DNA from 2 places in the Enterococcus diestrammenae genome. Region 1 is predicted to be linked to the other one. Evidence: riboswitches for the same ligand, from Rfam matches in the RefSeq annotation. Region 1 holds a riboswitch; the other holds the start of a gene.

What was found. A riboswitch is a leader RNA that binds a small molecule or an ion and turns the genes downstream of it on or off. The one in region 1 is predicted to bind fluoride.
Region 2: linked by a shared signal. The riboswitch ahead of eno (phosphopyruvate hydratase) and the one ahead of ACO03U_RS04725 (chloride channel protein) in region 1 are both predicted to bind fluoride.

The regions. Positions count from the first base shown of each region.
Region 1 covers NZ_JBMRGR010000004.1:159,271-175,770, forward strand. The annotation lists gene ACO03U_RS04655 (acyltransferase family protein) at 1-909, shown strand, start outside; gene ACO03U_RS04660 (GNAT family N-acetyltransferase) at 1,217-1,741, opposite strand; gene ACO03U_RS04665 (NAD(P)H-hydrate dehydratase) at 1,766-2,623, opposite strand; gene pepV (dipeptidase PepV) at 2,778-4,190, shown strand; gene ACO03U_RS04675 (hypothetical protein) at 4,337-4,678, opposite strand; gene pepA (glutamyl aminopeptidase) at 4,899-5,978, shown strand; gene ACO03U_RS04685 (thioredoxin family protein) at 6,200-6,523, shown strand; gene ACO03U_RS04690 (universal stress protein) at 6,593-7,045, shown strand; gene ytpR (YtpR family tRNA-binding protein) at 7,337-7,957, shown strand; gene ACO03U_RS04700 (S1C family serine protease) at 8,088-9,389, opposite strand; gene rlmH (23S rRNA (pseudouridine(1915)-N(3))-methyltransferase RlmH) at 9,883-10,362, shown strand; gene ACO03U_RS04710 (nucleoside deaminase) at 10,598-11,023, shown strand; gene ACO03U_RS04715 (YehS family protein) at 11,711-12,223, shown strand; gene ACO03U_RS04720 (gluconokinase) at 12,494-13,888, shown strand; fluoride riboswitch at 13,961-14,033, shown strand; gene ACO03U_RS04725 (chloride channel protein) at 14,295-15,569, shown strand; gene ACO03U_RS04730 (PTS sugar transporter subunit IIC) at 15,708-16,500, opposite strand, start outside.
Region 2 covers NZ_JBMRGR010000013.1:55,015-71,514, reverse strand. The annotation lists gene ACO03U_RS10005 (hypothetical protein) at 1-204, shown strand, start outside; gene ACO03U_RS10000 (replication initiation factor domain-containing protein) at 507-1,607, shown strand; gene ACO03U_RS09995 (hypothetical protein) at 1,672-2,055, shown strand; gene ACO03U_RS09990 (Rgg/GadR/MutR family transcriptional regulator) at 2,127-2,954, opposite strand; gene ACO03U_RS09985 (hypothetical protein) at 3,266-3,568, shown strand; gene ACO03U_RS09980 (SdpI family protein) at 4,167-4,451, opposite strand; gene ACO03U_RS09975 (radical SAM family protein) at 4,493-4,690, opposite strand; gene ACO03U_RS09970 (Rgg family transcriptional regulator) at 5,018-5,890, shown strand; fluoride riboswitch at 6,326-6,385, shown strand; gene eno (phosphopyruvate hydratase) at 6,489-7,763, shown strand; gene ACO03U_RS09960 (hypothetical protein) at 7,795-7,989, shown strand; gene ACO03U_RS09955 (SdpI family protein) at 8,261-8,590, shown strand; gene ACO03U_RS09950 (DUF1648 domain-containing protein) at 8,671-8,976, opposite strand; gene ACO03U_RS09945 (hypothetical protein) at 8,998-9,378, opposite strand; gene ACO03U_RS09940 (helix-turn-helix domain-containing protein) at 9,506-10,081, shown strand; gene ACO03U_RS09935 (basic helix-loop-helix domain-containing protein) at 10,147-10,341, shown strand; gene ACO03U_RS09930 (ammonium transporter) at 10,478-12,184, opposite strand; gene ACO03U_RS09925 (glutathione peroxidase) at 12,483-12,962, opposite strand; gene ACO03U_RS09920 (citrate/2-methylcitrate synthase) at 13,134-14,531, opposite strand; gene acnA (aconitate hydratase AcnA) at 14,714-16,500, shown strand, end outside.

The DNA of each region.
Region 1 (16,500 bases):
ATTGAGCTTTTGTTGATCATGATTTGTGCAGAGCTATCCTATCAGTTAGTGGATAAGCGCATGAAAAACTTCGACTATTCTAAAACTTGGCAAACTGTCAAAGGCTGGTTTACCCCACCGATTTTCTCTAAGCAAAAACCCTTTTTGCTTCCCGGCTTAGTGCTGGTGCTGGTTTCGGTGGTGGGCTTTGTCATCGCGCCTACCAACCATGTCACAGCCGAACAGCAGCGGATGCAAGAGCAAATCTTGAAAAATCGTGAAATCGCGGAGGCTTCCAAGAAAAAAGCCAAAGAAGAAGCCAGCAAGACGACAGATTCCACCGCTACTTCGGAAGAGACGACTGATTCGAGTGATAAGGAAGCAGCAGCCAAGTCTGAAGCGCAGCTGAAACAAGTCGCCACAAACTATGACTTGAGCCTCGAGGAAGTCAAAAGTGCCGAGAAGCTCCAGTTTACAGCTTTTGGGGATTCTGTCATGTTAGGGGCCGCACAGGGCTTGAAAGATGTCTTTCCCAATGCTGTCGTAGATGCAGATATCAGTCGCCAAATCTGGAATAGTTCGGATCTGATTGAATCTTTGGCAAAACAAGACCTGTTGTACGATCCGGTCTTAATCGGTTTAGGGACCAACGGCGACTTTAGTGATGCGCAGTTTGACAGCTTTATCAAACTCTTCGGAAACCGCCAAGTGTATTGGGTCAATGTCCATGCCCCATCTTTGCGGCTACAAAATGTCGTCAATGATCACTTGAATGAAATGGCTCAAAAATACGGTAACTTGACCATCATTGATTGGCACACCTATGCATCCAATGGGAGTGCAGATTGGTTCTATGAGGACGGGATTCACGTGACACCTAAGGGCTTGATTGCCTATGTGAAATTGATCAGTGAAGCGTTGAATAAATAGGACATGCTAATGAAAACGCGACTGAAGGCCTCTGGTGGCTGTCAGTCGCGTTTTTTGTGATAAAGAACTTATAAAAATTAAGTTCCAAAAAGCTTGATGGTTCAGTAATTAAGTGGCTTATCATGCCGATATTTTGATGCCGAAAAAGGTGAAATTGAGCGGCCTAGGAATTGGGTTGACGGTTGCTAGACCGGCAAAAGCCAAACGAAAAATCTGTTTGCCTTTTTCCCGGCCGGCTTGCTCTGCTTTTTAACCAGCGAGATGAGGTAGTAAAGCGAATCAATCGATTGTCGATAAAACACCGTACTTATAATTCTTTCAGTAAAATCAAATCATTCTGGCAGTCAGCACCTAATAGAAAGGAATGCTGAGAGACTTGGTGAAAGCCCAGTTTTTGGTAAAAGGCTTTGGCATTCTCGTTGTGTTCCCAGACGCCTAGCCAAACGGCAGACTTGCCCAAGGTGCGGGCTTGTTGCAGGGCAAATTCCAGCATTTTCCGCCCCAATCCTTGTTTTTGAAAAGCTTGGCGCAAGTAGATACGTTCGATTTCAAGGCTGTTATTTGCAATCGTTTCTGTTTGAGCCGCCGCGACATTGAGTTTTAGATAGCCGGCAATTTCAGCCGTCTCTGACTCTATCAGCAAATAAAAAGTACTTCCTGGCGTGGTGATCTCATGTGTCAATTTTTCATCTGTGTAGGCTTGGCTCAAATAAGCTTGCATATTTTCTGGTGTATTTTGAGCGGCAAAGGTCGCTGTAAACGTCTCAATGCCAACTTTTTTTAAAATTTTCAGATCCGCCATGTCACAAGGGCGGATGTTCACGTTTGTCAAAAGGATAACCTCCTAAGTTAATCGTTAGTCGTATTCAAAATGCTTCATCCAAAGTGGCAATGCCTCACTAATTTCAGTAGGTAGCACCACGTAACGGCTCTCTGCTAGGTTGTCAGCAATCAAACTATGGAGATAGACGGCCGCGGCAATGGTTTTACCGTTTTTGGGAAACTGGGCTAGAAAAGCGGTGATGATGCCAGCCAACGTATCCCCGGTGCCACCTGTTGCCATCGCTGGTGTACCATGAGGATTGCGGGCACAAAAACCATCTGCCGCAAAAATCGTGGTCCGATGACTTTTGGCAATCACGGTAGCCCCCAACTCTTTAGTGAAGGCCTTGGTGGCTCGACTTGTTTGCTGGGTGATGGGGATGCCGCTGAGACGCTGCCACTCCATCTGATGGGGAGTGAAAACCACCGTTTCAGGAAAGCGTAATAGCTGGCGGAGTTTTATCAAATTTCCCCCGGCGGCTTCCGCTAAGATGGTGATGGCGGAACCATCGATTACTAGCCATTGGTCAGGTTGACGTTTTTGCAAAACGAAGGCCAAAAGCTTCCGGACTCTTTCCGAATCGCCTAAACCAGGCCCAATCAAAAGAACATCAGCAGTTTCGATGACGGATTCGGTTAGGGCAAAGTCTAGCCAGTCCACAGCCATCGCTTCAGGGCGTCTGGTGTGGAGGGGGCCGTGGTTTTCTTTAGCTGTCACCACTGTCGTCAGACCGGCTCCCGCTTGGACACAGGCCTCAGCCGCCATCAAAATCGCCCCCCCGTATTGGCGGGCGCCACCGATTAGGACGCAGCGGCCATAATTGCCCTTGTGGCTGTCAGCGGGGCGAGGGGTAATGACTTGATGTAAGATGGCATCCGTTAGTTGTTCCACCTGAGCTTCCTCCTTGATCGCGTTTTTTTTATTATACCACGGAGAGGAGCAGCAACTTTGTAAAAGAGCTGACGGAATGATTCAGTTCGGTGTCATTTTCGCCAAAACAGTGGTATCATTGATAACGGGAAAACACATAAATGGAGGGAATTTCATGACCATTGATTGGAAAAAAGAAGTAGAAGCACGCAAAGATGACATGCTGAAGGACTTAGTTGAGTTATTGAAAGTTCGCAGTGATCGGGAAGACGACAAAGCGACTCCTGATGCACCATTTGGCCCAGGACCAAAAAATGCGTTGATCCACATGTTGGGCTACGGCGAACGGGACGGTTTTATTACTAAAAACGTCGACAATTATGCCGGTCATATCGAATACGGTGAAGGGGATGAAACTCTTGGTCTCTTCTGCCATATGGACGTCGTACCTGCTGGCGACGGCTGGGATACCGATCCTTATGAACCAGTGATTAAAGACAACAAGATTTATGCTCGTGGCTCCTCTGATGACAAAGGCCCAAGTATCGCTGCTTACTATGGCTTGAAAATCATCAAAGAATTGGGCTTGCCTCTTTCAAAAAGAATCCGTATCGTTGTGGGTACCGATGAAGAATCTGGTTGGGGAGATATGGATTATTACTTCCAACATGAAGAAAAACCTGACTTTGGTTTTTCACCAGATGCTGAATTCCCAATTATCAATGGGGAAAAAGGCAACGTGACCCTGCGCTTGCATTTTGAAGCAACCAACGCTGGCGATTTTGAATTGGTAAGCTTTGACTCCGGTTTACGTGTGAACATGGTTCCTGGCAATGCCGATGCAGTGATTCGTCTCGCTGGGGATATCAGCGTGGAGGACTTATCAGCTGCTTATACGGATTATCTTGCAGCTAACAATTTGACTGGTGAATTAGTCGGAGAAGGCGATCTAGTTAAAATCAACTTGATCGGTAAGAGTGCACACGGAGCAAGTCCCTTCGCCGGTGTCAATGCTGGAACCTACTTGGCGGCTTTCTTAAACCAATACCCATTTGGCGGCGGAGCAAAAGGCTTCTTGGATAGTGCAGCGACTTACGTACACTTGGATCATTACGGTGAAAAACTCGGCGTGGCTCACGAAGATCCACGTATGGGTAAATTGACGATGAATGCTGGGTTATTGAAATTCGGCGCTGATTTGGACGACAATTTCATCACCTTGAACTTCCGTTACCCAACTGGTGTGACTGCTGACGGTATGGTGAAAGACATCGCCGCAACTGTTGCGGACACTGGTGCTACTGTTGATCGGGAAGAACGGGATGCCGCTCCTCACTACGTACCGATGGATGATCCATTGGTGGCTAACTTGCTAGCTGTTTACGAAGAACACACAGGCGAAAAAGGCTACGAACAAGTAATCGGTGGCGGGACATTTGGTCGTTTGTTAGAACGCGGCGTAGCTTATGGGGCAATGTTCCCAGGCTATACGGACACGATGCACCAAGCCAATGAATTTATGAGTTTGGATGATTTGTACAGATCTGCAGTCATCTATGCCGATGCGATTTATCGTTTGGCAAAATAAAGCTAATAGAAAACGCCTCTCGGAAATCATTTCTGAGGGGCGTTTTTGCATGCTTTCGTGCTTAGTTAGTAGAGACTTTCGGAAAAGTGAGTCCTTTAGATGAAAAAAATCAGCCACATCCGTAGCTGATCCAATCTAATTGAGTATTATTCTTTCAAACGTTGAATATCCAAAACAGTGCCGGTCTTGGCGTCGGCTAAAAATTCGTAGCTCACGAGCTTGCCATCTTCCAAGCGGGTGATGCCGCCGGTGTATCCTTCTGAATGGACGGCAAATTTTCGTAAGGGTTGTTTTTCAAAGTTAATCCAGGAACCTTCAATCGGGCCTTCCTTTAAAAAGGCACCTTTGACGGTATTGAGGACAGCGTCGGCACTCAAGCGTTGACGCTTTTTAACCCATAAGGTAGAAGCGACACCGCCAACTAGCCCGACCCCCAGACCCAGTACTAGTCCGCCTTTGAACAAGCTTAGTTGATTTTCATTTTCCACAGTGACTTCCTCCTTTTTCTCGGTCCAATGATGCTTTCGTCATTTTAAGAGCTGCCAGATACTAACTAAATACAGAACGATTTATGACTAGTACAATTTTACCATATAATCGACAAAAGATGACATCTTACATACTCATTTAGGGTGGGTTTGAGGTATAATGAAACACGTAAATTCGAAAAGCTCCGGCTATTTCATCAGAAAGAAGGAATCGTTTTCCATGGAAGAAAGAACGTATCAACGAATCAAGACGTTAACCGAAATGCAGGCAACTTCTGGCTTTGAAGGCCCCATCCGCGAATATATGCGCAAAGAAATGACCCCCCTTGTGGATGAAATCCAACAAGATGGCTTAGGCGGGATTTTTGGAATTCGTCATCATGAAGCTGCCGATGCACCACGAATCATGGTGGCGGCTCATATGGATGAAGTAGGCTTTATGTTGACCGATATTACCCCGCGAGGTTTGTTCAAGGTCGTACCATTGGGGGGCTGGAATCCTTACGTGGTTTCTGCACAACGGTTTACCTTAATCACCGCTACTGGCAAAAACTACCCAGTGATCTCTGCATCGGTGCCACCACATTTGTTACGGGGCACTGGCGGGGGACAAGCCAATGTCACCGTGGATAGTATCTTATTTGATGCTGGTTTTGATTCCAAAGAAGAAGCTCTGGAGTTTGGCGTCCGTCCAGGGGATACCATCGTACCGGCAGTGGAAACCATTAAAACTGCAAATGGTAAAAATATCATCTCAAAAGCTTGGGACAACCGCTATGGCTGTACGGTAGTTCTGGAAGCCTTGGAAGCTTTGAAAGAAGAAAAACTAGGCCATACCTTGATTGCAGGGGCCAATGTTCAAGAAGAAGTCGGTTTGCGCGGCTCAAAAGTCTCGACTACGAAATTCAAACCGGATCTGTTCTTTGCAGTGGACTGCTCAGCGGCAGACGACCAAACCACTACAACTGGGACATTTGGTCATTTAGGCGAAGGGACCTTGATGCGTATTTATGATCCTGGTTTGATCATGTTGCCGCGTTTGCGAGAATACCTGTTGGATACGGCAGAAACCAATCATATTCCTTACCAATACTTTGTTTCCAAAGGTGGTACAGATGCTGGTGCCGCTCACACTTCCAATGAAGGAATTCCAAGTACCGTCATCGGCGTATGCGGACGCTACATCCACACCCATCAAACAATGTTTAGTATCGCTGATTTCGATGCGGCACGGGAAATGTTGATCCAAACTTTGAAAGGCTTGGATAAAGCTACTGTGGATACCATCGTCAAAGGTTAAGGAAGACAAAAACTCTGACAGGAATGCTGTCAGAGTTTTTTTGAAGAGTGGCTGTTGGGGGAAAAGAACACTCGATTGATAGGATGTGGGGAGCGTATGGTAAGCCACAACCCGATTTTTGAGAAATAACAAGCCCATTGGTTTTGTTAACCCGCACTTTTTGTCTCCTAGTTAAAAAGGTGTATAATTAAGGAAGAATATTGTAGAAAGTAGGCAAATAAATGATTATACCTAATAGTTTGGAAGAATTGGCAGGCTATGTCAAAAAAGGGCGGAACGTATTTTTCTTTACCGCTAGTTGGTGCGGGGATTGCCATTTTATCAAACCTTTTATGCCGGAGATTGCTGCTGATTTTCCGGAGTATACTTTTATCGAAGTTGATCGGGACAAGTTTATCGATGTGGCTGCAGAATGGAGCATTTTTGGGATTCCTAGTTTTGTGGTTACCGATGAAGGGCAAGAACTTGGTCGTTTGGTAAACAAGGACCGAAAAACTAAAGAAGAAATCGAAACCTTTTTGAAGAGTTTACCCGCGCAAGCCTAGGTTTATCCAGTGAGTTTTGCGGAGGAATGGTTGCTCCGTTATGAAGGAATCAAAAAAGGAGGGAACAAGATGGAATCACAAGAATATAAAAATATTTTAGTTGGTGTCGATGGTTCGGATCAAGCACAGCAAGCCTTTGTCAAAGCAATCGAGGTAGCGCGCCGAAACAATGGGAAAGTCTATGTTGCCAACGTGGTTCAACAACAAATTACCCCGATGCTGGGCTACGGGGAAATCAACCAAAGTATCATGGATCAAGAAACGGAAAGTGCTAAGGAGTTGCTCGAGACTTGCAAAACCTATGCCCGCGAACATGATTTTACCAATATTGAAGGCATTCTCACTTATGGCTCTGCTAAACAAGCGATGGCCCGGGATTTGCCTAAAAAATACCACATTGATTTAGTCATGGTGGGACAATCCGGATTAAATGCTGTGGAACGTTTTATGACGGGAAGCTTGGCAAGCTATGTCATTCGTCAAGCACCTTGTGATGTGTTAGTGGTGTCAGAAGAAGCGTAATACGGCCGATCTACCTTTGGCCTAGCGGGAATTCATCCTGTTTTTCGAATCCCAGCTGTGACCGTGAGCTTTTTTAAAGAAAGCTTACGGTTTTTTTTGAGCTAGCTGAGCTCCCTTAGCCTTTCTTAAGGCCGACAGATCGCAAATCTGAGGTTACTGGTAGCTAATGATAGCCCTCCATCTCAGCCATGAGACGGATTAAAAAAATATTTTTGACGTGAAGTTTGGCACCGTTTCTGATATGATACAAGTTGTGTGTTTTTACAAAACCGTTATTAGGAGGTCATCATTTTGATCTATTCATACAATCCCCAACAAGTAGGTGACACGCTACTTGTGATTGCTGCTGACGACAAAGGATTGGAACAAAGCGTCGAACGTAAATTTAATATCGCTGTTATCAAAAATAGTGAAGGGACGTTGGTCGGGTTAAATTTCTTCCAGCTTTCAGACTTTATGACGTTAGCAGGAAAAGGACAAGTTTATCCAACTGAAGCTCAAATTCAATTGCTTAACCAACAATTACAGCTTTCTGGTTTCCATGATATTCAATTGCCAACAACCGAAGCGCCTAAATTTGTGGTTGGCTATGTCAAAACTTGCATCGAACATCCCGACAGTGACCACCTCCACATCACTGAAACGGAAGTGGACAATGGCGAAGTCCTCCAAATCGTTTGTGGTGCCGCCAATATTGCTGCCGGCCAAAAAGTGGTAGTAGCAAAACCGGGGGCTATGATGCCAGATGGGATGCTAATCTGGCCTGGCGTCCTTCGTGGAGTGGAAAGTTATGGAATGATTTGCTCCGCTAGAGAACTTCATTTGCCTAATGCCCCTGAGAAAAAAGGCATCCTCGTCTTACCAGAAGATGCCGTCGTGGGTGAAGCATTTGCAGTAGGCTCAGCAAATTAATTTGCTAGACTTAGAAAAGAAGAGAGCAGCTCTTGATTTTTAAAATCAGAGCTGCTCTTTTATTGAAAAAAATCACCCCCTAGCCTCTCGCAATATTCTGCAGTAGGCTAGGGGGTGTCCTGTTAGTTGATTAGTTGTTGCCTTGGTTATTGCTGTTGCTGTTGTTGTCTTTATTTAAGACGGTGCTATCGATGGTTAAATCGATTTTGGCTGTCTCTTCTTTGTCACCGCGGTAGTAAGTCACCGTGATGCTATCACCGACTTTCTTGGTGTAAAGGACAGACTGTAAATCAGTGGTGCTGGTGATTTCCTTGTCATCGACTTTGGTAATGACGTCGTATTGTTTCAAACCAGCTTTTTCTGCTGGCGTCGCAGGGGAGACTTGGGTAATGACGACCCCACTCTTGACGCTAGTTGGTACGCCGAGAATTTGTTCTTGTTGTTGAGAAGTAACAGAAGATAGATCAACCATGTAAATTCCTAGCGCTGGACGAGTCACTTTCCCGTCAGCTTCTAGTTGATTGATGATGGTTACCACATCGTTACTAGGAATCGCAAAGCCCATCCCCTCAACAGAAATATCGGAACTTTCTGTTTGCGTGGTGGCGATTTTACTTGAGTTAATCCCGATGACTTGTCCGCCAGCATTGATTAATGGACCACCAGAGTTCCCAGGGTTAATCGCTGCATCTGTTTGAATGGCACTGATATTGACACCAGTTGAGGTATCAGCAATTGGTCGGTTCACGGAAGAAATAATCCCAGAAGTCACCGAGTTTGCGTATTGCGAACCTAATGGCGAACCAATAGCAATCGCTGGTTCACCGACTTTCAAGGCATCCGAATCACCAAATGTTGCGACTTCATCTACATCTTTGGAAGAAATCCGGATGACAGCTAAGTCAGTCACCGCGTCCGTGCCTAGTAATTCACCAGAAATTTTTGTGCCATCATTCATAACGACTTCCAACCCATTGGAGCCATCGACTACGTGGTTGTTGGTCACGACATAAGCATAGTCGCCATCTTTTTTGTAGATGACACCAGAGCCTTCACTGGCTTCCACTAAGTCACTGTTATCACTGCTGTCAGAGCCTTGGGTATCTTCATCTTGCGCTTGTCCAAAAAGATCTCCCCAAGGATTGTTACTGGATTGTTGTTGCTTTTGTAAGTTGATGACGGAAACAACTGCGCCTTGGACTTTTTCCACGGCCTTCGTGATATCTGAGTCCACATCCACCTTCACATTAGAGACTTGCGTTTGTTTGCTGTTGTTCGTATTGCTAGTGGTGCTATTGTTGGATGTTGGTGCAAGCGCCGAACCATTTGCTAAATAGAAGCCTCCGATTACCAAAAAGCCACCGACAACTCCACCAAGTAAACCTGTTAAGAAGCGTTTGCCTGTACCTTTAGTTTTTTTACGTTGTTCCATGATGTATCCTCCTCAATATAGGTCATTCACTTTGTGTTGCATCTTACCTGTCATTCATAGCTGAGACGGAGTAATTGAATGATTGCTCTAGTTCTAGTATAGTCTCAACCTCTGCCTTTAGTCTAACGGGAGACTTTGAAAAAAATATGAACGAACCATGCTGAAAAAAATAGTGATTCATGAAAAATTAAATAGCCGTTTCCCAATTTAGACCAAATTTGTGAATGAAATACGCGAGTTCTGTTTTAAAACAACATTTCCGTTACAAAGTAGCAAAAGCTGGGGAAAACTATCCACAGATTTATCCACACCCTGTGTAAAATGTGTATAAATCTGTGGAGAACTATTGTTCGTATCCAAAAGCCTAATTTTACCGACCTGAAAAATCCAGCTAGAATTCTAGCGATCCTGCAAATGTGGATAAAAACTGTGGTAAACTCATAGATAGTTATCAACAAGTTGAGGAGAACTTCCTCGTAGAAAGGAAAGGCACATGAATATCAAAATCATTTCTGTCGGTAAACTTAAAGAAAAATACCTCGTTCAAGGGATCAATGAATATGTCAAACGCCTCGGTGCTTATGCAAAGATCCAACTAGTAGAAGTTCCCGACGAGAAAGCGCCTGAAAATCTTAGTGATGCCCAAATGATGCAAGTCAAAGAAAAAGAAGGCGACCGCATCTTAGCCAAAATCAAAGAGGGGGAATACGTCTATGCGCTAGCCATCGAAGGCCAAAATCCCTCTAGCGAAGACTTTGCCCATCAAATCGATCAGCTAGGTATCCAAGGAAAAAGTCAACTGGTTTTTGTGATTGGGGGCTCGCTTGGTTTGAGCCCAGCCGTAATAAAACGAAGTAACAGCCAAATCAGTTTTGGCAAAATGACGTATCCCCACCAATTGATGCGTTTAATCTTGGTGGAACAGATTTACCGGGCAATGCGAATCAATCATGGGGAACCGTATCATAAATGATGCGGTTTTTGAGGTTTCCAATAAAAACAATCGAAAAATAATGTAGCGATTAAGCTAAACAGTTCCAAACAAATGAACAAGAGCGACAGAGAAGTGTATCTAAAAGTTTTAAAAAGATGGACAGTTACTATTCAAGAGAATCAAATCACTTTAACACTAAACTTAAAGTATAACTTTCTATTGTGTAATTATGAAAGGAGATTTCAAAATGGTACAACATCCAAGTTAGCAAATTATGTCTCAATTGATTAAACGTCAGTGGAATCTACATTCAATTCAAGCAGCCGTCGTGAATTCTAAAGGTGAAATCTTTTCGATTGGTGAAACTACTGTAGCAGACGATCATGATCCAACTGCTCATGCAGAAGTGAATGCCATTCGAAAAGCCTGTCAGCAACTTGGCACTAGTGAGCTGCCTAAAGAGTATTGGTTATACTCTACATTTGAACCGTGTCCGCTTTGTAGTTCCGCGGCAGTATGGGCTGGAGTTGAGGGTATTGTCTTCGCTAATAACTCAAATTTCAGAGGAAAGGAACAAAACTGGTCTTTTATTTCGTGTAGGGAAGTATTGGAAGCAGGTGCATACATACATGAGGTTAAATTAGTTTCAGATTTCATGATTGATGATATAAAAGGGTACTTTACTCGTCACGATGAATAGGAGCCATTCGTATTGAAATTGTGTATATTTGTAGAAAATTAGACAAACAAATATCTATTATCTCTATAAACTGCAATCCTACATCTATTTGTGGGATTGCGGCTTTATTTTTGGAGGGATAGCTATGTTTGAAAAAAGTGAACAACGCTTTTTAACATTATTCATCAAGGAAGGAGTGCTCCTAGAACTTCAACTATATGAATGGTGGTTGAAAGACCGGTCTTAAATAACAGCTAGCTTAGAGCCTGAATTGTTTGTAATTCAATTTAAGAAGAGGTAATCAACGAGGACGAAAACAGGGGAATAACTAATTAGATGCCACACAGAGAGCTAGACACACTATGTTTTTTATTCGTAAGTTTTTTATTTGTTCACCAAATTCCATGAAGAGCTCCTTTCTATCGATTGACTTGATTATAGGTAGGTGGGGCTTTTTTTCCTAGCAAGTATTGCTTGCATGGGGATAAAAGTAAGGAAAGGATTGCTTTCTGGATAGTATACTGGTTAACTAAGGGGTTTGCCAGTATCAATCATTTTGACTAGATTAGAAGGAGACGTACGGAGGATTTACTTAAGGGATTCTAAAAGGGCTTATCATGTGGGATGGGATTAGTTATACTTAGGGAGTTACTGGGAAAAGCCCACGATAGAAATACACAACTGATACATGAACCAAGGGCGATGAAAATGAATAATAATGATCGCTTGCTGCGATTGCGTTATGCAATCGATCTCAAGGATAGTGATATGATCAAAGCTTTTGAGTTAGGTGGCCTTACGCTGACAGGAGAGGAAGCGCGGGCTATGTTGACAAAAACGCAAGATAAGTGGGTAGACCATGCCGAAAGTAATGTGTATGAAAAAGCAGTCAACAATCAGATGCTGGATGCTTTCTTAAATGGGTTGATCTTATTGGCGCGGGGGCCGCAAAAAGAGCATTCGGTAGAGAAAACACCGCCACAAAATAAGGAAATCAAATATATCAACAATGTCTTACTCAAGAAATTAAAAATTGCCCTCACGATGACGACCGAAGACATCTTGGCTATTTTTGCAGAGGTGGAACTTTTTCCATCAAAAAGTGAAATTGGGGCTTTTTTACGTAAGGAAGGTCAGCGAAATTTCAAACCTTGTGGCGATAAATATATGCGGAATTTTCTTAAAGGGCTGGGGTTGTATAATCGGCGTGTGAATTCGTAATACTCGTGAAAAGGTAAGCCTGGGCTCTAGTTCTGATTGCTAATATGAGTAAAAGTTTTTCATCAAAAAAACCAACTATTGATATTCAGATAGAAAGAGTGGTTTAGTTACACTTATGGGTATGAGCGTCGTTACGACATTACTGACTTATCAATTTGTTGGCGTCATTTTTTGACGAAAACCAGTTAGTGGGAGAGAATAGATGCCTGAAGTGGACAAAGTAGATTAGCAACAACTCTTTTTCGGAAAGGCAAAGATTAGGTGAGTGGGATGCAAGCGTATTTTTTAGGGATTGATGTGGGCTCCACAGCGGTGAAAATAGCCATCATTAGTGAAGGGGTTAGTTTGTACCAAAATAGTGGCAAATTGCTGACCTATCATGGAGAAAATGGTGCTAAGTATCAACAAGCTTCTGAAGTCCTTCAGGTAGTCGAGCAACTTATTTTGGAGTTGCCGGCTGATTTGCGTAAAAAAGTGAAGGCAATTGGCTTTAGCGTGGCGATGCATAGCCTGATGCCGTTGGTGGCGGGTCAGTTTCAGGAACTTTTCCTCTGGTCCGATCAACAAGCGACTTCGGTGTTAAGCCAGTTACCTCAAGAGATGAGAGAAACCTTTTATCTGCACAGCGGTACCCCGATTCACCCCATGTCGCCTTTTGCGAAAATTTTATATTTCCAGCAAAGAATGAGTTACCCCTCTGGGACTAGCTGGTGGGGCTTAAAAGAACTGCTGATGGTTCATTTTACGGGTAAGGTGGCGATCGATGTGGCGACAGCTTCGGCTACGGGGCTGTGTTCACTAGCGACGGGAGATTGGGATGATGATATCTTGCATTATTTAGGAGTTTCTCGCCAGCAGCTCGCCCCCATTGTCCCCGTGAATCAAAAATTTACCCTCACGAAAGATTGTCAAAGACGATATGGATTGGGAGCAGATGTGGCTGTCTTTTGTGGTGGCAGTGATGGTTGTCTAGCGGCGTATGCCGGTTTGGCCACGACGGGTCTTGCTAATAGTTTGACAATCGGAACTAGCGGCGCATTACGTGCCATTGGTTCGGAAGTTAAGTTAGATAGTTTACGACAAAATTTTTGTTACCGCCTGACGGAGACTCTTGTTGTCACTGGCGGCCCTTCAAACAATGGTGGCAATGTACTGGCTTGGGCAAGCCAGATTTTTGGCGAGGCAACGAATTTTTATGACGAATTACCTACCGTCCTAGCAACTACTGAGATTGGCGCAAACGGCGTGAAATTCTACCCGTTTTTGAGTGGTGAGCGGGCACCATATTGGAATGCACAACTCACAGGGGGCTTTCAAAATTTACGGATTACCACGAAGCGACGGGAGCTGATTCGTAGTGTGTTGGAAGGGCTGCTGTTAAATCTTCGTAGTTTAAAACCAGCGATTATCGGAAATGGCCCGGTAAGTTTCAGCGGTGGTTTTTTTGAAACGCCAGAACTGGCCCAACTGGCAGTGGATATTCTCGGCAATCCAGCTGTTTTGTCTAAGGAAAACGAACCTATTTTTGGCCTGTACGCCTTGCTTTTTGGTGAGAAAAGTACCGCTGCAGCACCAAATTCGCAGCAGCTGATTGTTCCAAATCCAGTGGCGCAGCAAGCTTATGAACGCCTCCACCGGGATTACTTTGCAGATCTTGAGGGCTAGGTTAGATGATGAATGCTCGCTCGCAATCTATTTGACAAGTCCTTTTCGATATGATAAAAATGAGAACGTACAAATGAATAAGGGAATGAGTGTCTCCCTTGGATTATCCAAAACTGCCCAAACAGCTGATGACTTCTACAAATCGTCTATTTGTAGAACCCTCAGCTTTTTTTATTGACTAAGGTATTGTAAAAATATCTGATTTTACGGACTAGCTTAGTTACGATAGTGGGTTTGACTGACGCCAAGAGGGAAAGTCTGGCTGGCCGCTGTGATTTTAGGCGAAAGCAATCCTTGATAAAGGACGGTTGGTTGCTTACATCTTAATTTTCGGAAACGAAACGGGTTTGCTGGGGCTATCTAATTGGAAAAAGCGAGACTCATTCACGCATTAGAGAGGAAAAAAATGATGAATTTAAGTGGGATTGAAAAAAAAAAAATCAAAGAGCAAGTGATCCTCTGGGGGTTAGTCGTTCTTGTGGCGACCTTGATGGGGGTGGTTTCCCATCTGTTACTTTTAGCGCTACATACAGCGACCGACTTTCGTGAGAATCACAACTACTTATTACTAGTGTTGCCTTTGATCGGGGTACTGACAGCTTTTGTCTATCAAAATTTTGGGCAAGGCTCGCAAAAAGGCAATAACTTGATTATTGAGAGTACCCAAAAAGAAATTCATGTCCCTTTTCGTATGGGGATTTTCACCTTTATCTTTACCATCTTGACGCATTTATTTGGTGGTTCGGCTGGTCGTGAAGGTTCGGCAGTCCAAATCGGTGGGGTGCTAGCCAATCAAGCAGGAAAACGCGTGGGTTTGCCTTTTGACATGCGTAAGAAATTGATTCACGCAGGAGTTAGTGCTGGCTTTGCGTCGATTTTTGGCACACCTTTAGCTGGCGCCTTTTTTGGGATGGAAATCGTCTATATTGGAAAAATGGAGCGCTCTTCTTTGATTTACTGTTTTTTCGCCGCTTATTTTTCCAATTTTATTGCGAAAAGTTTAGGAACGACTCATGATTTGCACCAGATTGTGGACATGCCGACAGTCAGCGTTAAGGTCATCGTCGTGGTATGCCTTGCAGCGGTTTTGTTTGGAATCTTTGGCTTTTTATTCTCCTTTGTGGTTTCCGCATTGAAGCAATTTTATCAAGCCAAAATCAGTAATTATTTAGTTCGCGGGTTTGTCAGCGCCGCAATTTTTGTTGCTTTGATCCTGCTGTTTGCTGGTCAAAAGTATGAAGGCCTGAGTTTGAACATCATGGATGAGGCTTTCCTGGGAAAATCAACCTTTTTAGATCCGGTATTAAAGTTGCTGTATACAGGGTTGACTTTGGGCGCAGGCTTTCAAGGGGGAGAAGTGACACCTTTGTTTGATATTGGCTCCAGTTTGGGCAGTAGTATTGGTACGTGGCTAGGGATCTCGCCGTCTTTCTTAGCAGCTTTGGGACTGATTTCAGTCTTCGGTTGTGCCGCCAATGCGCCGATTACTACGATTATGTTGGGCATCGATTTGTTTGGCGTCCAAGCCTTGCCTTATTATGCCATCGCTTCATTTATCAGCTATAGCGTGACTGGTCATCATGGCATTTATGGGTCACAAACAGTCAGCGTTCCTAAACACGTCTTCTTGCAAGACCATGTGGGGTATCGGCTGAGTGAAATCAAAGAAAAGAAAAATTAGCATGAAGCGACAGATATAGGGTTTATCAGAGCAATCCGCTTAGAATAAAAATCACACCTACTTCACTGGTTATTAATCAGAGAAATAGGTGTGATTCTTTTTTATGAAGACTAGCTATTGGATAATTTTTGAATTAGCTTATTCAGCTAATTCACTTTGTCTCTCGGCTTCTAACGCTTGATGGTCACAAATTTTAAAGAATGGCCAGTATGCGACGATGGAAATCACTAATTGGATAAGTTGCCAAACTGGTGCTCGCCAGTCACCACCGGTAATTAAGAAACCATTAATCAGGGTTGGTGTGGTCCATGGTACTTGAGCTACCACCATGCCAATCAAACCAGCTTTCATAAGGAAATAAGTAATTCCTTGTAAAATCATTGGGACAGCAATAAAAGGAATCATCAAGGTTGGATTTAAGACTACTGGGAAACCAAACATGATTGGTTCACTGATTTGGAAAACGGCTGGCACCAAACCTAACCGACCTAATTGTTTGTATTGTTTGCTTTTTGCAAAGACCATACAGATGACTAAGCCTAAAATCGCACCTGTTCCACCGATATTCATCCCAAAGTTTAAGAAACCATCCGCAGTGATGTGAGTTGGTGTTTTCCCAGCTGCGACATCGTTAATGTTACTCGTTAAAAATTGGAGATAAACAGGGGAAGCAACGGCACCAAGAATATTGTTTCCGTGGATACCAAGAGTCCAGAGTAACAAAGTCAAGAAGAGCATGAATTCCATACCCCAGAAGCTATTCAAGCCAAAGACAAGTGGTGAGAAGATTGCTTGGATGACATCATTGATTTGAATATTAAGAACCACTCGAATCAGCCAGAAGAACAAGAGGGCAGCTGATCCGGGAATCAATGAAGCAAAGGAATTCGCAACAGCTGGTGGCACCGATTCAGGCATTTTGATGACGATG
Region 2 (16,500 bases), on a different contig from region 1:
GCCCTGTTAGAAACCCGCTTGGAAGAAACACAAACCCAACAGGATATCGTCAAACAAAAATATTGTGCGGCGCATTTCGATGTGAGTGTTAATACATTGAAAGAATGGGTTCTTCAGGGCTGTCCAGAAATTCGATTGGACTCAGGTATGGTTTTATACAGCATTCAGGCGGTGAGAAGATGGTTATTAACCTATCAAAACTAAACAATGGTGTGGGGCCAAGGAAAGGAGCCGGTGTCGGGTTGGGGTGGTTGCCGCAGCCGTTGCCTCGTCTGCGATGGCTAAAAGCCAATCAGCATGCGAGGCTTACGGACGCGTGGAACGCACAGGTCTTTTGCGAACACCAGACACTGGCTAAGCGTAAGGTGCCTTTCTAATAGCACCTTATAAAGAGAAAAATAATGGCTAATAACTACCGGAAAAATGCGAAAAAAGCCGATACTACCAAGCTTTTTCACAACAAAAATAATTTGCGAACAATCGCAAATTCTAAAGGAGGTGACCAAATGACCAAAAGTACCCAGAATGTGCTAGGGAAAGTAGATTGGTTTCAAGCCGTCTTGCATCAAGTCAGTTATCAGACGGTCTTTCAAGACTTATTAAAAATCAGTTTAGAATCCGTCTCGATTCAAGCAGGAAGTTTAAAACATGAAGAATACGATATTGTGTACACCTGTGGCTTTCTCAAATACTATACCTATCACCAACCAGAAAAGGCCAAAGAACGTGGAACCCTTGTCTTAAGCGGACAAGCCTGTACTACCTATGAATGGATTTTGCTTTCGTATAACCCCATGGCGAATATCTTTCAAGAACTTGCCACCCGTTTTTACGAGTATGCCAGTCAAACCGCCTTCACCTTTGAAATCAAGCGGCTAGATTTAGCCTTGGATGATTACAACGAAGTGCCCTATTTCACGGTGGACCAACTTCACAATAAGGTAAAACGGAAGCAATTCCTTTCAAAAGGACGAAGCTATCAACTCCATGACAGCGAGTTTGATGCCAGACAACGGGCAAAAACGGTTAGTATCGGCGTTCGAGGATCAGCTTGTATGTTTCGGGCCTACGACAAAGCCAAAGAAATGGCCAAAGATTTTGATGGAGTGAAACAAGAGGAAATTCTGGCTCGGGCTCCCCAAATTCGGTTGGAAGTCGAGACACGTAATGATGTGGCAGAAAGTCTGTTTCGAACAATTGCCTTCTTACCACAAGATCAATGTGTCGCAAACTTAATCCGAGGCTTTCTGAAAACGGAACTTACCTTTTACACGGACGGCTCCTTAAAGCAGGTCTGTCGTTGGTGGCAAGACTACCTAAAACCAAGTCTGGTTCCTACTATCACTCGGCAGTATCAAGTGAGTAGCTTTGATCGTTCCTTGAACTGGTATGAATACGGTGGACCCATGGCATTAACTCAGGCACTCTTTTTCTTGCATCATGAGGGTGTCGGGATTGATCCAAGTTTGTTAGAGATTCGCCCCAATTATGAATGGACACCCGAACTTTCTGATCGCATGATTCAATACGTCAGCGAGCAACAACGTCCCGATTTAATTCCACTTATTCAAGAACGCACCAAAAAAGCGTCCATCACTTCCCAATAAGTGAACGAACGCTCTGTTAAAAAATTTTCTAAAACAAGTATAGCAAAGAAAGGAAGAAAATACGATGCCAAAAATGTTAAGTATCAATGATTTTGATTTCGGAGCCATTGGCCCAACCTTTGAACTAGATGAGGTCACTCCGAAATTTGCGACTGAAACCCGAACTGATGAAAATGGTCAGGTCATTCTAAATCGCGAAAACCAACCAAGAAACTTCTATACCGATGAGATTATCGGGTACAAGTATTCGGTGACTATCCTGGAGGGTCAGTTCCGTAAAAAAGCAACGCAAGTCACAGTCAACACCTTAGATCACCCGATTGACAATGATGAGATTATGAAGCGTGAGAGTGTCAAATGCCGGTTTGAAAATCTTCAACCAAGTAGACCTGGCCACCCGATGTATTATAAGGCAGATAAGATTGTTTTGTTAGGAAATCAAAAATAAAACAATAAGCGATTAAGAGCATCTATTTTCGAGGAAAAGGAAAGATAGATGCTCTTAATTTGAGTTAGAGATTATTGACAAAGGGATGATAAATAATCTGCATGGGAATCCATATCAAAAGTTCGTAATATTTGAAGTGCCCGGTTTCTTTTTAATTCATCATCTTCAACGATACCTTCGAAAAAAGAAATAATGACTTTGTCCTTTAAATTATCACTGTCTATCACTTTTTTTAATGACTCAATGATAACAGGAATCAAGTGTTTATCCCCACGCTCAGCAAACAGATAAAGTGCATTAATGTGCATCTTTTCAAGTAAAAGGTATTTTTTAAATAAAGTATTGAAGGTTTGATTTTTTTCACCAATATAGCTCAACATATGAAGAACATAATCTGTTTCAAAGATATACATAAAGTTGATAAAGATCGATGCTTCAAACTTTCCCCAGGAATCAATTCTGGATAGATATTCTTTTATTTTGTCAACATAGTAATCAACTTTGCTTTTTTCAAGTAAAAAAACACCTTCTTTATTTAAAAGTAATCGATATTGAGCCAAAAGATGAAAATAATAGAAATCATTGTCCCTATCAACCTCCTTTTCTAGATTATCTAACAGGTTTATCAATTGTTTAAAATCTTGATGATAATAGTAATTTTTTAAAGTTGTTGAGAGAATCTTTTTTGGGTTTTCAGAATGAAGCGGACTACGAAAATCGAATTCTTCGATTGATACGTTTAATCTTTCTAAATACATTCTTAGTATGTGAAAGTTAATCGAAGTACCAGCTTTTTCATAGTTACCAAGGGTATTCCTTGCGGATATACCGTTAGCTAAATCGCTTTGAGATACACTTCGTTCTTTACGCAATGATTTTAATAGCTTATTAGGTTCCATGAAATCTACCCTTCATTAATAAATGTGATGCCCATTTTTTGGGCAAAAACCATCAATATTTCGCCCCCATTGTATAGTACAGGTATCAAATAGTAAAGGAGGGATAATCCATTGAGCAGGTTAGCTTTATGATTAATGTATGTTTGATAGGTGAAGTCACAATGGTATACTAAGATAGTATTACAAGGAAATATTTTTATGTAAAAACTTATTTTTTGTGATAGTTAAACAGTAACTGCTGAAATAGTGAAACACCTAAAAAAAGAAAAAATTAAGATAGCAGTTGTATTTTCTCAAAGGAGATGGTTAGCTTGTTTACATTAAAAGATAAGATAAAGAGATATTTAGTTGTAGTGTTTTTTGTATGTATTATTCTGGTACCAATCATTTTAGAAACACGCGGTACAATCACAACGGAATTAATGACCATATTATTAGGAATTGCCTTTGTAATAGCTAGTCTACTTATTTTAGTTTTGAAGCAAGATTATCTCTTAACATTTATTTCAATTAATGGTTCTTCTCGAAATTCTAGTAGAGGAAGATTGATAAAAATTTGTGGCTTTATTTTTTTAGCCACTGGGATAGCGTTGATTAGTATTGGAATACTCTGATCTGAACAGAATAAAAACTAATGTGATTCTTTTATTCTTCCAAATCAAACCAGTCTATAAATAAAGAGTAACAAGTGCGATGTTAATTCTATTAGGATTTTTCTTACTTCTTTTCCCACTTTTGACAATACCAGATATGTTGTGAAGAAAGAAAAACACGGGTAGGTACTTTACGAATGCGCCTAGAATTCTAATTCCTAAATATCAAAATTCTGGAAAAAACTTAAATATGAAAAATAAATACGTCTTTTTATTGAACTACTTCTTTCTATGATACTTATTATTACTGGACTTATTAGTTACTTGAGATAATATCCTCTTCTCTGCCTCCTTAAAAGATTTATCTAGTTCATTTCTCGTATGTCCTACATTTTTTCTGGAATCTAAACTAACCATTGTTTGTATTGTGAAAGTATTGATACACCAAAAAAGCGTTCCTCACTTCCCACATAAATGAACGAACGCCTTGTTATAGAACCCTATAATATTTTAAATGAATATGGAAAAACTAACGAAAATTATAATGAAAAAAGCAGTTTTTTGTACCCCAGTATTTATGAAATAGGATTCTCGTTTGCATATATTCACATTTTTTTTATCATGTTATGCTTCTTGATACATGATTATACATTTTGAAAAACAATAAAACTGAGATAATTGTTTCAATTACCATTATTACAGCAAAAAGGTTTTCTGATCCATATACGAATAAAAAATATATTTCTAACAGAAAAAAAAGGATACCAAATATAATTGATGGAAATATCAATTTTCTTGAATAGTTAATCATCTCTTCTTGAGCTCTATCCCATTTTTCCTGACTTTCCATCGATTTTTTTGTTCTAAAGCCGATGAAACTATTAATTTTTTTTTCAGGTATCATTCTAGATATCCAAAAGAAAGCTAATGAATTCATGAAAGAAATCATATTACATACGCCTCTTTAATAAAATTAGATTCATGCAAATAAGATTGAATCTCATCTCCCTTCTCAATAAAACAATTTTCTAGTCCGCTGGCATTGTAACAATGCTTACAGCGAAAATTACATCTATATGTGATATCAAAAGAAATCTGGCTAGGTCCTACCGCAATTTTTCCCAACTCTAGTATGTTAGCCATCAAAGTACCTCCATTCTAAATATTCAAATTCAACAATGACAATCTGTATTCGCTTTAACTGAATATTGCATATTCCTTCTTACGAAAACTCTTAATTTTTTTGTTAAAAAAATCACAATACTTGAAGATAGAAATAAAATGAATTATTATTTCTTACGATAAATTGTTGGAATGGTGATTAATCTGGACGAACTACTTCCCACCCTAAAAAGTCTAATAGAATAGCAAACATTTTATTACCTCCCTTTTATTTTTTTTCAATTATATCAAGCTGATTATCCTACTCAGATAAGTGGCAAAAATGAGCCAATGAAAGGAAATAAATCTATGAAACATGGTTTTTTGATTAAAAAGATGAGAAAAGATAGAGGCATTTCTCGATCTGATTTGGTTGTATCTAGTAGTTCAGTTAGTTCCTTAAAAAGATTTGAGAACGAGGAAGCTAAAATTGATTTTGATACTTTATGGACCTATCTTGAAAGAATGAACATCCAAATGGATGAGTATCAATTTGAATATAGCAATTTTCACGGCAGTGACAAAGAAGCTCTCAGAATAAGATTCAAAAATGTCTTATCTAATGACACCGCTATACAGAATTATCTGGAAGATTTACAAACTAGGTATGCTGAATCTAAAGATATCTTCTACTTATACTTAATCATTCAATTAAAATCAGTAATCACAAAAATACCTAAAAGGAATCAACTCCTTCTTAGTGTTACAACGCAAGAAATTACGACATTATATACGTATCTAGAAAAAGTATCTGATTGGGGATACTTTGAATTAGCAATGTATACAAATTGTCTTTCCTTATTTGAAGATAATTATTTGCTATTCAATTTAAATGATGTACTAACCCAATTTGAAAAATTTAAAAACTCTTACAAGTACAAACTTGTATTGATTAAATTTTTGGTTAACTCACTTATACTTTCTTTCGAGAGAAAGTCCTACGGTAAAACTCCAGAACTTCTAGATGCGCTTTATGATGAGTCAGAAGATAGTGATTTTATGAAAGGTCGAATTTATTGGAAGTTTTTTACTGCTTTGTACCATTCAGTTATTGGCAATTTTGAGATGGATAGCACTGTTTATATTGAGATGCTATCATTACTAGGATATGAGGATGATGTGCAAAATATGAAAGACATAGAAAATTGTATACAGGAAGCCACAAAAAAAGGGACTCAGTAGTTAGTCCCTTTCATATGTGCCCCACACTTCAATTTTCACCTTAGTTTTTACCTTAGTTTCAAAAAATATCCCTTCATATCATTCAATATCAGACTAGTTAAAAAGACTGTTGCATCAACAAACCATACTAATATGATATCAAACAATACTCGGATTTTTATTCTACAACAAATTAATGTAATCTCATTACACTTCACCCAAAGCCTTGTGTATCAAGGTTTTGGGTGATTTTTTTATTTTCAGAGGATTTGGAACTTCCTTTATTCTACTTATTGATGATTAAACTTCTTACCATTAACCAAAGATAGTTCCATTTTTTCTTACTCAACAAACGTAATAGTTTCAGAAACTACTGAGGACATGACCTGCTAGTAGCAGCGCCCTTTGAGGGTTCTTATTTGTCAACCGCCACAAATCGTGCTAGAATGATAGATGAACTAAATGAGGGATGGTGTTCCCTATAACCGCTGAAATGCTGATGACACCTGTTGCTGAAGTTTCTTTGAGTTGCCTTGCAATCTACAAAAAACTTCAGCAACAGGTGTCATTTTTTTGTTTTCAATCATCCCCCCAAAAAATGAAAATAGGAGGAATTACCATGTCACAAATTACCATCGAAAATGTCAGAGCACGCGAGGTCTTCGATTCCCGCGGTAATCCTACTGTAGAAGCAGATGTTTGGCTCTCAGATGGCTCCTTCGGTCGTGCAGAAGTTCCCTCAGGTGCCTCGACTGGTGACCGTGAAGCTGTCGAATTACGGGATGGAGGCGACCGTCTACAAGGAAAAGGGGTCCTGAAAGCAGTCACTAATGTCAATACTGAAATCAAAGACGCGTTAGTTGGACAAAGTCCTTTTGATCAACAAAAGATCGATCAAATCATGATTGACTTAGATGGCACAGCTAACAAAGGCCGACTCGGAGCCAATGCCATTTTAGGCGTATCGATGGCTGTCGCCCGGGCTGCAGCTGCTAGCAAAAAAGTTCCGCTATATCGTTACCTTGGTGGCGTCGATTTAGAATTACCACAACCTTTCTTTAACGTTATCAATGGTGGTGTCCACGCTGACAGTGGCATTGATGTCCAAGAATTTTTGATTACACCAGTAAAACGTACTTCCTTCCGTGATGGCGTAGAAAAAATCGCCAATATTTACCATACATTGAAAGGAATCCTCGCTAAAAAAGGGTTAGAAACAGCCGTCGGGGATGAAGGGGGTTTTGCTCCAAAACTTGGCAATACCGAAACAGCCATTGAAACGTTGTATGAAGCGATTCAAGCAGCCGGATATGTGCCTGGCGAAGAAATTGCGATTGCCTTAGACCCAGCCTCTAGTGAATTCTGGTCTGATGAAAACAAACATTATCATTTTGAAGGCAAAGAACTTACTTCTGACGAAATGCTTCATTACTATCAGGAATTAGTCAAAAAATATCCAGCTATCATTTCCATTGAAGATGGTTTTTCTGAACACGACTGGGATGGCTTCAAAGCGATGACTGAGGCCATGGGAGACAAGATTCAACTAGTGGGCGACGATATTTTTGTCACCAATCCAGTTATTTTTCAAGAAGGCATCGATCGTGGTGTAGCCAATGCTATTTTGATCAAACTCAATCAGATTGGAACAGTCTCTGAATCGATTAACGCCATTAAACTAGCTCGCAAAAATGGTTACAATACCATGATTTCTCACCGTTCTGGTGAAACTGGCGATACGTTCATCGCTGATTTTGCCGTAGCCATGCATGCCGGCCAAATTAAGACTGGTTCCATGGCCCGTAGCGAACGAGTGGAAAAATACAATCAATTTCTGCGGATTGAAGAAGAATTGGAAGGTTTTGCTAGCCTAGCTCATTTCCCCCAAAAATAAAAATATCCCTTAAGAATCCGAGGTGAATCCCATGCTCTATCAAGAAAAAAATGGCCCTCGCATTTTGGAAGAGGCCGATTTAATCGCTGACGCCAAACGCCTTGCACTGAAAAAATGGGAAGATGACCGCAATGAGATCCCACTCCACTATACCGACTTTGTAGCTTTTGAAAAATCCTTTGTTTCTCAATACTATCAACAATTTCGCAAGGTACCTAACGACTAAAACTCAGTCAGGTACTATTCAAAATGCCAGTGACATCAAGTAACTTTCAATAAATGGCAAAAAAATCAGACAGTGCAACCTGTCTGATTTTTTTGGCTGCAGCACGAGGCTATCCGCGCAAGCGAAAATTTTTCCTTATCCTATCAAATAGTCACTTCCCATTTAGGCCTCTTTCCCAATGCCAAGATAAGCATGTATTTGAACCCACTAGCTCCCCGCGGTATAATTATATTCAGAAAAACCCGGCTACTCACCACTGGAGGTGCTGAACATGATTTCCTTATTCACCGCTCTAACCTTTCTTCTGATTGCCGACATGACCCCCGAAAAACGCATTAATCGTTGGTATGGTTTTCGAAGTCCGAAAGCTAAGAAAACTCAAGCAAATTGGGATTTGGCTCAAAAAGAAATGATCGCTTTTGCCAAACGGTTAGTTTTGCCCAGCTTCTTGATTGGTGTAATTTTTACAGCAGTGGAGATCTTCTTGATTGTTCGAGGGGCTGGGAATACTGTAATAGCAGTCATACTGCTAGAGTGTCTCGTACCCGCCATCCTTTACCTGATTTTGTATTTTCATTGTGATCGGATGTTAGCGGATTAGCTCGTGTTATAACCCTAAACAAGCGTGTCTCCCTGATGGAAAACACGCTTGTTTTATTGGTTATTTATTTCGAGGCATCCTTAATAAGTCACACAAATAAAAACAAATAGCCCACTAGTTACCACGATACTCAAGAGACTATACCCAAGATAAGCAAAATTTTGATTTGCCAGTCCCTTTCCTCCCAAAATCCCTGCCACTACGGGAATAACTAAAACCGCCAAGTATTTTGGCGCGTAGTAGTTCACCTGGTCATCGATTCCCCACTGCATTGGTACTTGCTCCGGTAAAAAGAATAGAAAAACAACTGCCACAAGCAAACTTATTGCAAGGACTAGTGAAAAAGCTTTACGATAACTCATATTTAAAAAGAATAAATTCATCATTTCATCCTCCATTTCGTAAACTTAACGCCACTGTACTAGCACTAGTAAATAATAAAAACATACCACCCAAAACAGCCCCCAGGTTAACAACACTAAAAGCTGAAGCAAGAAACTTTTCTCGCTGTATCGCCCGTATGCTTTTGCCGGCCAATCTCGCATAAAAAGTAGCGAAAAACTAACGCCTAACGCCGGCAAGAAAAACAATCCCAGCTTATTGCCATAATTACCAATCCGATATTCTTCGAGAAACTGATTTTCTATCGGAGACAACTGGATGGGGATGGTTTGTGGGAGTATACTAACAAGGTGAAGAATGAAAACCACCGCACCAAGGGTCAGCACCCCATTGGCAAGACGTAATTTTAAAAAGTAGCGATCCACCCGTTGAATAATCCACCCCATGAACAACACACCTTTCTGCATCTTTCATTATAGATAACTATGATAAGTTTACAAGCAAGGGATTCTTGCATTCCTATCATACCAAGGTTTCTAGCAATTATTTTGAATCTATTGGAGGTCACATTTGATGTTTGCCGAAGCTATTAAAGAACGCCGTAAAGCTCTAGGTCTGACCCAACAGGAGCTAGCAAATCGTTTATTCGTTTCTCGTCAGACGGTTTCAAACTGGGAAAACGGCAAAAATTTCCCCGACATCCCCACCCTGATTGCCATCAGTGACCAAGTGGGTTTGTCCTTGGACTATCTGCTCAAAGGCGACGCTAATTACCTAGAAAAAGTCGAAGAAGATTATCAACTTATCGAAAACAAGCGAAAAGACCGACTGATTCAGCTGATTGCCGGCGCTACCCAACTAGCGCTCATCCTTTTAGCGGCAGCCAGTTTCTTCTTCCGTGAAGCTATCAGCGAGCGGATCTTTGCCTTGGGGATGTTGGTGCTGTGCGTTCCTTTGGTGATTTCCAGCTATCTGATTTATTACGCTTCCTACAGCAAGAAGGAAAATACCTCGACAGCTCTTTTCATTCCCAAGGCGTTTGGTCCCGGGGTCACCATCAACCCTAGCCACCCTCTTGGAAAATTAATCTGGGGTGCGGTTGTGGTAGGAATCTTGGCCCTCTTAGTCTATACGCTGGTCAATCACTAATTACCGCAAGCAAAGAATTTGGTTTCACCGTCTTATTCTCGTAGACTAGGCTTGAGGTGATAAAAATGCGCAATACTTGGCTTGCTGAACAACTAAAAGCCATCCAAGAACCCCAGTACCAACGTATTTTGCAAGCAGCAATTGACTATATTGAAGAACTTGAAGATGATAACGAAAGCTTACAAGTGTCTCTGGAAGGCTCGGTTTGGAGTCCCAATCGTTGGAATGAAAAAGCTGACCAAAAAGATTCAGAAAAATAGTTATCGCTTATCAGAGCTTTTAGACCGAAAAATGCACCGCCGTCACTTTTTTGGACGGCGGTGCATTTTTCATTTCCTGTTGATTTGTATTGCTGCCTAGCAAATTCTGGGGAAGATTCTAAGTTTGAAACCAGTTTTAGTTTTTCACATCATATCCTTGTAGCGCAGCATCGCCTTCTGCTGAGTTGGAAACCCGAATGACATTTTCCACCTGGTTGACGAAAATCTTGCCGTCCCCTGGTTTACCAGTGTACAAAGCTTCCTTGATGGCTCCAACCACTAGATCCACCGGAATGCGACTGACGGTGACTTCCACCTTGACTTTCGGTAGAAGTTCCGCAGCAACTTCTGAACCACGATAGAGTTCGGTTTGTCCTTTTTGAACACCGTGCCCTAGAACTGGAGTGACGGTCATGCCTTCTACACCGATACCATAAAGTTTTTCTTGTACTTTTCGCAAGTTAATTTCATTGATGATCACTGCCACATTGGTGAGTTTACCAGTATCGTCGTTTTTATAGTCTGTTGCAACAGACGTACTCGTCGGTGCACTTGTAGCTGTATGAGTCGTCGTTCGAATGGTTTCTCCAGTGGCTAGAGCAAGTTCTACCACACTTTCCGGTTGAACGTTAAAGCCAGCATAGGCGCTTTGTAAGCCGTGTTCCACATTGTCCAAGCCAGCGATTTCCGTCTCAGGAGAAACCCGCAAGCCGATTGTTGCTTTGATGACAGAAAAGAGGACAAACGTCGTAGCCCCGACCCATAGCATCGTCACGGCGACACCGATGGCTTGGGTTACCAAAAAGGATACGCCACCGCCGTAGAACAAGCCGCCATCTATCGCCAATAAACCTGTTGCTAAAGTCCCAAAGGCGCCGCAAACACCGTGAACAGCCACTGCCCCTACTGGATCATCCACGCGTAATTTCTGATCGATAAACTCAACGGCGAAAAGCATCAACGCTCCAGCTGCCAGACCAATCACAGCAGCCCCACCAGCGGACACCATATCACAGCCAGCCGTGACACCCACCAGCCCTGCCAACGTCCCATTCAAAGTCAGGGAGACATCTGGCTTTTTGTATTTCACCCAAGAGATAGCCAAAGCAGACAAGGTCCCGCAAGTCGCTGCTAAGTTGGTATTTACCAAGACGTTACTGGCTAAAATCATCGTGTCGTCACCAGTCATAGAAGTGGTAGAGCCGCCATTAAAGCCAAACCAGCAGAACCATAAAATGAAAACTCCCAAAGCTGCAAAAGTCAAGTTGTGACCAGGAATCGCCAAGCTTTTACCAGATTTACTATATTTGCCAATCCGAGGCCCGAGAATTGCTGCGCCGACGAAAGCTGCCACGCCCCCTACCATATGAACAGCTGTCGATCCGGCAAAATCATGGAACCCCATCTCTGCCAAGAAGCCACCGCCCCAGATCCAGTGACCCGATACTGGATAAATCAAGGCACTGATTACTGCACTGTAGACACAGTAGGCTTTAAATTCCGTCCGCTCCGCCATCGCGCCAGAAACAATCGTCGCTGCCGTCGCACAAAACACCGTTTGGAAAAACATGTAAGCCGGTGTCGGCATCGCAAATTCAAAAGAGTCCATTGCAAAAATGTGAATCCCACCAAAGATGGCGCTTTGGGTTCCAAACATAATGCCAAAACCAATAAGCCAATAGAGAACGGAACCGAAACAAAAATCCACCAAGTTTTTCATGATGATGTTCCCAGCATTTTTCGCTCGGGTAAAACCAGCTTCTACCAAGGTGAAGCCTGCTTGCATGAAAAATACCAAAAATGCCGCAACCAACGTCCAAATCACATCCACCGAAGAAAACATAAAACCACTCCCTTTTCCACTTTTTTGAATCGTCAGAAAATTCTTCCTAAATCAAAAATACCATGGCATTTTAAGCTCTTCAATAAAGATGTTAGTTTTTATTACGTATAAAATAGTTTTGTTCGGGAATTACGACTATTTTTACAATTTTCTATTCGAGATATGTAATAAAACATGACATAGAAACAAAAAAACACCTCTCCACGATAGAGAAGTGTCGAATTAAAGAAATTATACAATCCCATTACACTTAGCAACACAGATCTCAACTCAGTCACAGCACCACCAAATTACCTAATCACTGACCCAATAGTTTCGCAATCTCCGGTCCAATCTTGTCCGGTGTTGTTTGTGGGGCAAAGCGTTCAACTACTTCCCCATCTGAATTAATTAAAAATTTAGTGAAGTTCCATTTAATCGCAGCACCCACCAAGCCACCTTTTTCCTTTTTCAAAAAGGTATATAAGGGGGCCTCGTTTTCACCATTCACTTCGATTTTGCCAAAAGTTTTGAAGGTGGTGTGATACCGCAACTGGCAAAATTCTTGGATTTCTTCATTGGTTCCTGGCGCTTGATTGCCAAACTGATTGCAGGGGAAATCAAGAATTTCGAAGCCTTGGTCCCGATAGTCCTGGTAAAGTTTTTCCAATCCTTCATATTGTGGTGTGAAGCCACAACCTGTCGCCGTATTGACGATTAGCAAGACTTTTCCTTGATAATCCGCCAAAGAAACCGGCTGCCCTTGGACATCTTTTACTTGAAAATCATAGATACTCATGGCAATTCCTCCTTTATGACGAAGCTTTACCCTTTGATTGTAACGAAGGCGAGCAGCAATCACAAAGAATCGCCCTCGCAGAAGTGACACGAAAAAATCCCGCACAAGTTTTTGTACGGGAGACTGATTGAAACGCTGAACAGACCACAAGTTTTACTCATCTATCCTCTTTCAAGAGGCTTCTCCTGACAAGTCAGCTTTTGCTTCTACAGCTTCGCGAGCGTCAATCGCAACATATTCTCGATCCTCGGAGACTTCCATATAAGCTGGACGGATGATTTTTTGGGTATTGATCAGTTCCTCGATGCGATGAGCCGACCAACCGACAATCCGAGCGATGGCAAACATCGGTGTATAAAGTTCTCGAGGCAAGCCTAACATGGCATAGACAAAACCGCTGAAAAAGTCGATATTGGCGCTGACCCCTTTGAACATCTTTCGCTTTTCACCGATGATTTTTGGTGCCAATTCTTCTACTAAGGAGTACAGTTCAAATTCGGCTTGCTCTTCCGGTCCTTTTTCTTCAGCTAATTTGGAGACATAGGATTTAAAAATCGCTGCTCGAGGATCATTGTCGCTATAAACAGCGTGGCCCATCCCATAAATCAACCCTTTGCCATCGAAGGCTTTTTTATCCAAAATATCCTCTAAATATTGACGGACTTGAGCGGGATCAGTGGTATCAGCTACGTTGGCTTTCAAATCTTCCATCATGTGGGTCACCTTGATATTGGCCCCACCGTGTTTTGGCCCTTTCAAAGAACCCAATGCTGCACTGATTGTCGAATAAGTGTCCGTACCACTGGAAGTCACCACTCGCGTCGTAAAGGTAGAATTATTCCCGCCACCATGTTCCATATGCAGTACAAGGGACATGTCCAGCGTCTGCGCTTCTTGTTTCGTGTAGCTCTTATCTGGGCGTAGCATCGTCAAAATCGCTTCCGCCGTACTTAGATTTGGATCTGGTCGGTGAATGTACATGCTTTCGTCCATCTCATAGTGGTTGTAGGCATGATAGGCATAGACGGCCAGCATCGGAAAGACGGCGATTAACATCAGACATTGTTCCAACACATTTTCTACGCTTACATCATCTCTTTTGTCATCGTAACATGCCAATGTCAGCAAGCTTCTTGAAAGATTATTCATAATATCAGCAGAAGGCGCCTTCATAATCACATCCCGAACAAAATTAGTAGGTAGCGTGCGTTTGTCCGCCAGTAGCTGGGAAAAATCTCGCAATTCTGCCGGTGTTGGCAGCTCCCCAAAAAGGAGTAAAAATGCAACTTCTTCAAACCCGAAACGGCCTTCCCCCACAAAGCCCTTCACCAGTTCATTGATATCAATCCCGCGGTAGCGCAGTTCTCCCGTTCCTGGGATTGGTTGGCCATCGACGATTTTTTGCGGATAAATCGTGGAGATTGTTGTTAAACCTGCTAAAACACCCTTACCATTGGTATCTCGCAAGCCTCGCTTAACGTTATATTTTGTATAATTATTCACATCTATCCAATCAACTTCTTCACATCGCGCAGCCAAACTTGGATAGTCTAGCAACTTTTTTTCCATTAAACTCACGCAAAACACCCCTTTTACCGAAAAAATATTCTGTATCGTGACAGATTGTATTACCGATAATTATACCACCATTTTTTCTAAAAAGAAATAATATTTCGACTATTTACATTTATGCACCGTCAACGTATAATTATACCAACTGACATTTTTAAGGGAGAAAGGGGCTTATGCTCATGAAATGGCAAAATACTTTAGCCGATAAAGACCTGATTTACTGTGATTTAAAGCAAGTTACGACTGCATTTTCAGCAGATTTGACCGCCTTACCCTACGCCATTCGTGTCTTATTGGAGTCTGTCGCTCGTAACCGCGATGAAGAGATTACCGACGAGATCATTGGCGAATTAGCCAATTGGCAGGCTGCAGCTCCAACCGGCGTTGTGCCATTTAAACCAGCGCGAGTTATTTTACAAGATTTCACCGGCGTGCCAGCTGTCGTGGATTTGGCAGCTATGCGAGATGCGATGGTGGCGCTAGGTGGGGACGCCAAAGCCATCAACCCTGAGATTCCGGTAACCTTAGTCGTGGACCATTCCGTTCAAGTCGATTGTGCCGGTTCGCCAGGAGCATTGGCTTTCAACACACAGCGAGAATTTGAGCGAAATCACGAACGTTACCAGTTTTTAAAATGGGCCCAACAGTCCTTCAAAGATTTTGAAGTCGTTCCGCCAGAAACCGGCATTATTCACCAAGTAAACATCGAAAAGCTTTCCAATGTCATCTTGAGCAAAACCGATGAAGCTAGTGGAAAAACGGTGATTTTCCCCGACACCTTACAGGGAACAGACTCCCACACCACCATGATTAACGGTCTTGGGGTTTTAGGCTGGGGCGTGGGCGGAATTGAAGCGGAAGCCGCTATTTTAGGGGAAGCTTCCTATTTTCCAACTCCAGAGGTTATCGGGGTGAACTTTAGCGGTGAACTGCCTATTGGTACCACAGCCACTGATTTGGCATTGGCCGTGACGGAGTTGTTACGGCAAGAGAAAGTGGTTGGCAAATTTGTAGAGTATTTCGGTACTGGCTATCAAAAACTCAGCCTCTCTGATCGAGCGACCATTGCCAATATGGCCCCAGAATACGGTGCGACTTGCGGTTTTTGTCCAATTGACGAAGAAACCCTCAACTATTTACGGACCACCGGTAGAGACCCTGAACTGATTGATACCGTTGAAAGCTATGCCAAAGCAAATGGGCTTTTTTACGATGCCAGCCACTTACCAACTTACACGAAAACTATCCAGTTAGACCTTAGCACCATCCAGCCATCCTTAGCCGGACCAAAACGTCCGCAAGATCGGATTTCTCTAGAAGACGTGCCAGCGGATTTCACCGCTTCTGTCACGGCTGAAGTCGGACCTAAAGGATTTGGCTTACCAGCTACAGAACTTGAAAAAACGACGCCAATCCATTGGCAGGAGAAAAATCCTGATCTGGCTTATCCAGATACCCTCAAAACCGGTGATCTTGCCTTAGCCGCAATCACTAGCTGTACCAACACTAGCAATCCTTTTGTGATGATTTCCGCGGGACTGTTGGCAAAAAAAGCAGTGGAAAAAGGCTTGAAAGTCCCCGCCTATGTGAAAACCTCTCTGTCTCCCGGCTCACGAATCGTTACCGCCTATTTGGAAGACAGCGGGCTTTTGCCTTATCTGGAAAAACTCGGTTTCTATAACGTCGGCTATGGTTGTACGACTTGCATCGGAAATTCAGGTCCTTTAAGCGAACCGGTGACAGAAGCCATCGAGGCGGATAACTTATTGGTGGCTTCCGTCCTTTCAGGCAATCGTAATTTTGAAGGACGGATTCATCCATTAATCAAAGCCAACTATCTCGCCTCACCACCTTTAGTAGTGGCTTATGCCTTAGCCGGCAGCATCCTGACCAATCTCACCACCGACGTGATTGGTCAAGATCAAGCTGGCGCAGACATTTATTTAAAAGATCTCTGGCCGACTGC